Regions from separate parts of the Neomoorella thermoacetica genome, predicted to be linked through region 1. Evidence: riboswitches for the same ligand, from Rfam matches in the RefSeq annotation. Region 1 holds a riboswitch; each other region holds the start of a gene.

Region 1 (2,259 bases):
AGAAGCAATTGCCACTGGGTAGACCTGGCTTGCCTCAGAAAGGCCTGGCCCTTTGGCGAAGGCAGGCCCTCGAGCTGGAGGATGGCTGCCTCGCCGGGGGTGAGTTCGCCTTCCAGGGCCCGCCGCGCCGAACTAAAATCCATAGGTTCTACCAGATCCATAGTTGCCCCTTCCGGGGTTATCCCCTCGGGGGTTGCCCCACCGTCAGTCCTGACGACCGGAGAAGTCCTGGCAGCCCGTAGGCCCAGGGCAGGCAAGGCAGGTGCGGCTTCGAGGAGGGCTTCTTCCATAGGGTTTCCGGCCTCCGGCCCCTGCAAGACCAGGACAGCCTGGTGGACTTCCGGTTCCAGTTCCGGTCAGAGGACATCCTTCCGTTCCTTCCAGGTTGGGCCAAGCTTGGCGGTCACCCTTTCCAGCTGTGATTTAACAGTACCCTGCTGGATGCCGAGGACGGTAGCGATCTCCCAGCGTTTCAGACCGGCCCGGGCCAGGAGGGCTATCTGCAGTTCCAGGCGTGAGAGCGTCAGGCGAGCATCGATTCTTTCTTTGACCACTTTGCCCACTCCTCCGGAAAGGTTGGCTGGCGGCGTCTGATAGTACAGCGACGTCGTTGTATGCATTCGCTGCCGATCCTGGAAGATCCTTGTCAAAAATTTGCTGCAAATAACGGTCGAAGAAAAAAACCATCTACCCGGCAGGAAACATACTGGTAAAAGGAGAATAGTTATTTATAAAAACCCAATAGTTACCCCGGGGGTGCCCTTAGGGGCTGAGAAGTGCCGCAGCACTAACCCTTGGAACCTGATCTGGGTCATACCAGCGTAGGGAAGTGGGGACCGAAGTTGCCGGAGATCACCTGCTTGCCGCAGGTGATTTTTTATACCAGGATTTAAGGAGGATGAGGTCAATGACGCAACTGGAAGCAGCCCAGGTGGGCCAGGTGACGCGGGCGATGGAACAGGTGGCGGCCCGGGAGAAGGTGCGTGTAGAGGACCTAATGGCAGAGGTAGCCGCCGGCCGGGTGGTGATACCGGTCAATAAGAATCACCATAAACTCCAGCCATGCGGTATTGGCAGGGGGTTAAGGACCAAGGTTAACGCCAACCTGGGTACCTCCACGGACTACCCGGATATCGCCGCCGAGTTGGAGAAGCTCCAGGTGGCCCTGGACGCCGGGGCTGATGCCGTCATGGATCTAAGCACCGGCGGTGACATTAACGAATGCCGGCGCCAGGTCATTGCCCGCTCGCCGGCGACCGTCGGGACTGTGCCCATTTACCAGGCTACGGTGGAGGCCCAGGAGAAATACGGCGCTCTGGTAAAAATGACCGTTGACGACCTCTTCCGGGTTATCGAAATGCAGGCTGAAGACGGTGTTGATTTTATTACCGTTCACTGCGGTGTCACCATGGAGGTAGTTGAGCGCCTGCGCCGCGAGGGCCGCCTGGCGGATATCGTCAGTCGGGGCGGATCTTTCCTGACAGGCTGGATGCTCCATAATGAACAGGAGAATCCCCTCTACGCCCATTACGACCGCCTGCTGGAGATCGCCCGGCGCTATGATGTCACCTTAAGCCTGGGCGACGGCCTGCGGCCGGGTTGCCTGGCTGACGCCACCGACCGGGCCCAGATCCAGGAGTTGATTATCCTGGGAGAGCTGGTGGATCGCGCCCGGGAAGCCGGTGTCCAGGCCATGGTGGAAGGACCCGGACACGTACCCTTAAACCAGATCCAGGCTAATATCCTCCTGGAGAAACGCCTTTGCCACGAAGCGCCCTTCTACGTCCTGGGACCCCTGGTCACTGACGTCGCGCCGGGATACGATCACCTTACTGCCGCCATCGGCGGCGCCCTGGCGGCTGCTGCCGGGGCCGATTTTATCTGCTACGTTACCCCGGCCGAACATCTGGGCCTGCCCACCCTGGCCGATGTGCGGGAAGGAGTGATCGCCGCCCGCATTGCCGGCCATGCCGCCGACCTGGCCAAAGGCCTTCCCGGGGCCTGGGAATGGGACCGGGAGATGGCCCGCGCCCGCAAGGCCCTGGACTGGCAGCGCCAAATAGAGCTGGCCCTGGACCCGGAAAAGGCCAGGCAGTACCGCCGGGCCCGCAACGACGAGGGGGCCGTTGCCTGCTCTATGTGCGGTGACTTCTGCGCCATGCGCCTCGTCGGAGAGTACCTGGGGAAACCGTCAGAAACGTGTTAAGGACGTTCATATCCCTTGGGATAATTCAGGGCGCTCGCCTGTATTACAGGTGG
Region 2 (2,259 bases), 250 kb from region 1:
AGCGCCCCTACCCCAAGGGATAGACCTTGTTGATAAACTGGCGCCAGCGGGCTTCCCAGAGCTTCCGGTCAAAGACCCGAGCGGTGGCCGCGGCGTTTTTGCCCAGGCGGGCACGTTCCCGCGGGTGTTCGATTAAAAAGCGGAGGGCCTGGGCCAGGTATTCCGCGGTGGGATGGATAAGCAGGCCGTTATAATTATCGATAATAAGGTTGGTCAGGCCGCCGACATTGGTGGCAATGATGGCTTTGCCCATGGCCATGGCCTCCAGGCAGGAGAAGCTGGTGCCCTCGGAATAAATAGTCGGAATGACAACTATGTCCGCATCAGCGTAAACGCCGGGCATGGCATCAAAATCGGGATGACAGTAAAGAAGGCGCTCGTTGTGGGCTTCCCCCTGCCGCCAGGCGTGGAAAGCCTCCAGGTAGCGGGGGGTATTGGTGTCGATGGCGAACTGGAACTCCAGCTCGGGGTAGGCAGCCAGTAAAGACGGGATAACTGCCTGCAAAAGGTCAAAACCCCTTTCGCGGGACAGACGGCGCGGGTAAAGGACGCGTATCCCTTTCCTGCTGCTACCCTCCCGAGGGTAAAAACGCTCCAGGTCGACAAAGTTAGGGATCACCTGGATCTTGCGGCCGGCCAGGTCGGGATAGATGGCCCGGGCGACATTCAGGAAATTATAGTCGCAGGATATTATCAAGCTGGCCTGGAAAAGGGCGGCGGCTACGTGGTTTTCATAGGCAGCCCGGGCCAGAGCAGGGCTGGATCCCGGCAGTTCCCACCAGACGCCGTGGGAGATGCAGATAGAGCCGGGGCGGTAATAGACCTGCTGCAGGATGGAGGAATATAAAACCCTCCCGGGGACGCTTTTCTCTATACGCTCTATGGTTACATTTAAATGCTGGGGATCGGCCTGGTAGCCGTATACCGGCCACCCCAGGTAAGTAATCTGGAAATCCCGGTGTGCGTTCTGGTGAAAGGATACCGCATAGCCCATATCTGTCAGGAGTTCGGCCAGGGCGCGGATATACCTTTCCAGGCCGCCGATTACCGGTTTCTTCCCCTCCCAGTCTAACAGGTTGGGGGTGAAAATCGCTATCTCCCTTTCCAAAACGGACCAGTCCCCCGTAGTTTTAGTGGCTCTCCTATTTTTATGCTTTATCCCTCTACGGGGTGAGTAAAAAACTAACTGGCATTTTCAAAATACAATTATATTTCAGGGGGTATACCTTTACAAAACAGGAATCAGGTAGTAATATTATAGTAAAATTAAACATAAGCAGGGGTGCCGCAAGGCTGAGAGGGCTAAACGCCTAACCCTTTGAACCTGATGTGGGTAATGCCACCGTAGGGAAGTAATGATGATTGGGTGCGAACTAATTCGGAGCTTCCACCGAGTTCGGCAGATGGGAGCTCCGATTTTTGTTAAGAAAGGGGGATAGTGCATGAAAGTCCTTTTAAACGGAAGGGAGGAAGACGTGCCCACCAGCGTAACTATAGAGCAATTGCTAAACTCTAAAAAAATAACTCCCGGGGCCGTCATAGTAGTCGTAAACTCCGAGGTGGTAAAGAGGGAGCTATGGCCTGATTTTGTGATCAAAGAACAGGACCAGGTGGAAGTAATTAGAATCGTTGGAGGAGGATAAAATTGGCGGATGAATTGATTATCGGCGATAAGGCCTTAACAAGCAGGCTGTTTATCGGCACCGGCAAATTTGCCAGCCACGAGATAATGGGACAGGCCGTGAGTCAATCAGGCGCCCAGGTGGTCACCGTGGCCTTAAGGAGGGTAGACCTCGACAATCCCCAGGAAAGCGAGCTCAAATTCATCCCCGCAGGCTGCGTCTTGATGCCCAACACCTCCGGCGCCAGGACCGCCGAGGAAGCGGTAAAAATAGCCAGGATCGCCAGGGCCGCCGGCTGCGGCAACTGGGTCAAGATAGAAGTGGTGACCGATCAGCGCTACCTTCTGCCGGACAACTATGAGACCGTGAAAGCCACCGAGATCCTCGCCAAGGAAGGCTTTGTGGTGCTTCCCTACATGAACCCCGATTTGATGGTAGCCAAACGCTTAAAGGAAGCCGGCGCGGCGGCCATAATGCCCCTGGGAGCTCCCATAGGTTCCAACCGGGGCCTCAAGACCAGGGAGATGATCCGGATTTTAATAGAAGAGATCGACCTGCCGATTATAGTAGACGCCGGCATAGGCAAACCATCCGAGGCGATGGAGGCTATGGAGATGGGCGCAGCGGCGGTGCTGGT
Region 3 (2,259 bases), 1.2 Mb from region 1:
CATGTGGATTACCGTCTGCCCGGGGCAAAAGCCGCCCCGGCCGGCGATGGCTGTGGCCACCGGGCCGATGGCCCGATCTGTGGTGGTAATGAAAACTATCTCGGATCGCCGGGCCACGGTTTCCGGGTCGGCAAAGGCAGGGCAGTTTAACCTGGCTGCCGCCCGTTCAGCTGAAGCCATGGTCCGGCTGGACACGCCGGCGATGGTGTAACCACGCCGGCTCAACAGCAGGCCCATTCCCGTACCGACGGCTCCGGCCCCGATGATACCGACGCGCATCATCACCCCTCCTAGCTAAACAAAAAAGCTCCCGACAGGCTGCCGGAAGCTATTATTCCCTTGCACCCGTCTCGGTCCCTGGAGATCCAAGCGGCCTGGATGTAATTAAATTTAAAGTAGCCTCCGGTGCGCTCCACAGGTGGTAGCGCCCGCCTTTATTTTAGCACCTGGTACCCTTATACGGCAATACTTCCTGGCCGGGGAAGCCCTCCCGGGCGGCATCCGCCGCCCGCCGGCCGTCTGGCAGGAGAAGGTCGGGAGCTATTTCCGCCAGGGGTATCAAGACAAAGGCCCGTTCCAGCATTCGGGGATGGGGTATCTCCAGGTCCGGTTCGGTCACCTTGATATCATCATAGAGCAGGATATCAATATCGATGGTCCGCGGTCCCCAGCGTTCCCGCCGCACCCGTCCCAGGCGTTGTTCCACCGCCATGACGGCCCGCAGCAGTTCCCGAGCTGGCATGGTGGTCTTGATCCGGGCAACACCGTTTAAAAACCATCCCTGGTCAATCTTACCCACTGGAGCTGTTTCATACCAGGATGAGAGCCGTTCAACCTCGATGCCAACAATGGCATCGAGGAGAGCAACGGCCTGCTTTAGATTTTCTTCCCGGTTTCCCAGGTTGGAACCCAGACCCAGGTATGCCAGCTCACAGTTGCCTTCGTCGAGGGGCATTTTATCATCTCCGCTCTACAGGTTGCCGCGGCCCTCTGCCAGTAGCATATCCCCATTATGTTGCGACCCTGCATGGTCTAAAGGGTCCGTAATAAAAGGAAATATGTATAATTTTTTTCGACATTGAACCGGCATATCCTGCTAACGGCGGCCTTGACTCGGGAGAATTACAGGTGTTAAAATAGTTATAAAATTTAGGAGCGACCGTGGGGGAGCTTTAATTTAAGCTGAGATGGGGTAAGCCCCAAACCCCGGAACCTGATGTGGGTAATGCCACCGTAGGGAACGGTCGCTGGCACCACCCCCATCCCGGAGGTGACCCGTCCAGCAGCCGGCTCTACGCCGGTAATTTTTTTGCCTGTAGAAAGACGAGGCGTGCAGCCCCTGCTACCAATTTTTTTAAGGAGTGATCATCGTGAATAACATCACCCCCATCCCCCCAGGTGAAAGGACCATGAGCGGCCTGGACTTTTTCTTGCTATGGGCCGGGGCCGGCATCTCCCTGGCCGAGGTAATGGCCGGCGGTTTCCTGGCCCCCCTGGGATTCGGCGCAGGTGTCCTGGCCATCCTGGTGGGGCACCTGATCGGCAATAGTCTTTTTGCCGCCGGGGGCCTTATTGGCAGCAACTATGGTATACCAGCCATGGTCTCCACCCGTCCGGCCTTTGGAATCCGCGGCTCTTACCTGGGAGCGTTACTCAACATCCTCCAGCTTATCGGCTGGACGGCCATCATGCTCATCGTCGCCGCCCGGGCCGCCGACAGTCTGGGCCAGCATTACCTGGGTTCTTCCCACCTGCAGCTCTGGACCATCGTCATCGGCCTGGCCACCACTGCCTGGGCCTGGGCCGGCCGCCATTCCTGGCCCAAGCTGCAAAAACTGGTAACCAGCCTGCTGATCCTCCTGTGCCTGTACATGACTTATGTCGTCTTCCAGGGGCAGGGTTTAAGACGGCTCCTGGCGACAACCGGCGACGGCACCCTGGGTTTCGGCCTGGCTACGGATCTGGTAATTGCCATGCCCCTCTCCTGGCTGCCCCTTGCCGCCGATTACAGCCGTTTTGCCCGGGATAACGGCAGCAGCTTTGCCGGTAGCTGGCTGGGATACTTCCTGGCCAGCAGCTGGATGTACATCCTGGGCCTGGGGGCCACCCTGTTAACCGGCAGCGCCGACCCCATACCCATGATGCTGGGGTTGGGTCTGGGGCTCCCGGCCCTCTATATCATCTTCTTTTCTACTGTAACGACGACCTTTATGGATGTCTACTCGGCGGCCATTTCCAGCCTGGACCTCTTCAGCGGCT

The links. Region 1 has a riboswitch for thiamine pyrophosphate ahead of thiC (phosphomethylpyrimidine synthase ThiC). Riboswitches for the same ligand answer to the same signal wherever they lie in the genome.
Region 2: linked by a shared signal. The riboswitch ahead of thiS (sulfur carrier protein ThiS) and the one ahead of thiC (phosphomethylpyrimidine synthase ThiC) in region 1 are both predicted to bind thiamine pyrophosphate.
Region 3: linked by a shared signal. The riboswitch ahead of cytX (putative hydroxymethylpyrimidine transporter CytX) and the one ahead of thiC (phosphomethylpyrimidine synthase ThiC) in region 1 are both predicted to bind thiamine pyrophosphate.

The regions. Positions count from the first base shown of each region.
Region 1 is NZ_CP012369.1:1,342,741-1,344,999, forward strand. It holds gene MOTHE_RS13460 (hypothetical protein) at 1-290, opposite strand, end outside; gene MOTHE_RS13465 (LuxR C-terminal-related transcriptional regulator) at 357-650, opposite strand; TPP riboswitch at 743-845, shown strand; gene thiC (phosphomethylpyrimidine synthase ThiC) at 908-2,206, shown strand.
Region 2 is NZ_CP012369.1:1,589,773-1,592,031, forward strand. It holds gene MOTHE_RS08055 (glycosyltransferase family 4 protein) at 8-1,108, opposite strand; TPP riboswitch at 1,269-1,368, shown strand; gene thiS (sulfur carrier protein ThiS) at 1,443-1,643, shown strand; gene MOTHE_RS08065 (thiazole synthase) at 1,646-2,259, shown strand, end outside.
Region 3 is NZ_CP012369.1:133,496-135,754, reverse strand. It holds gene MOTHE_RS00730 (Rossmann-like and DUF2520 domain-containing protein) at 1-282, opposite strand, end outside; gene folK (2-amino-4-hydroxy-6-hydroxymethyldihydropteridine diphosphokinase) at 440-955, opposite strand; TPP riboswitch at 1,154-1,257, shown strand; gene cytX (putative hydroxymethylpyrimidine transporter CytX) at 1,371-2,259, shown strand, end outside.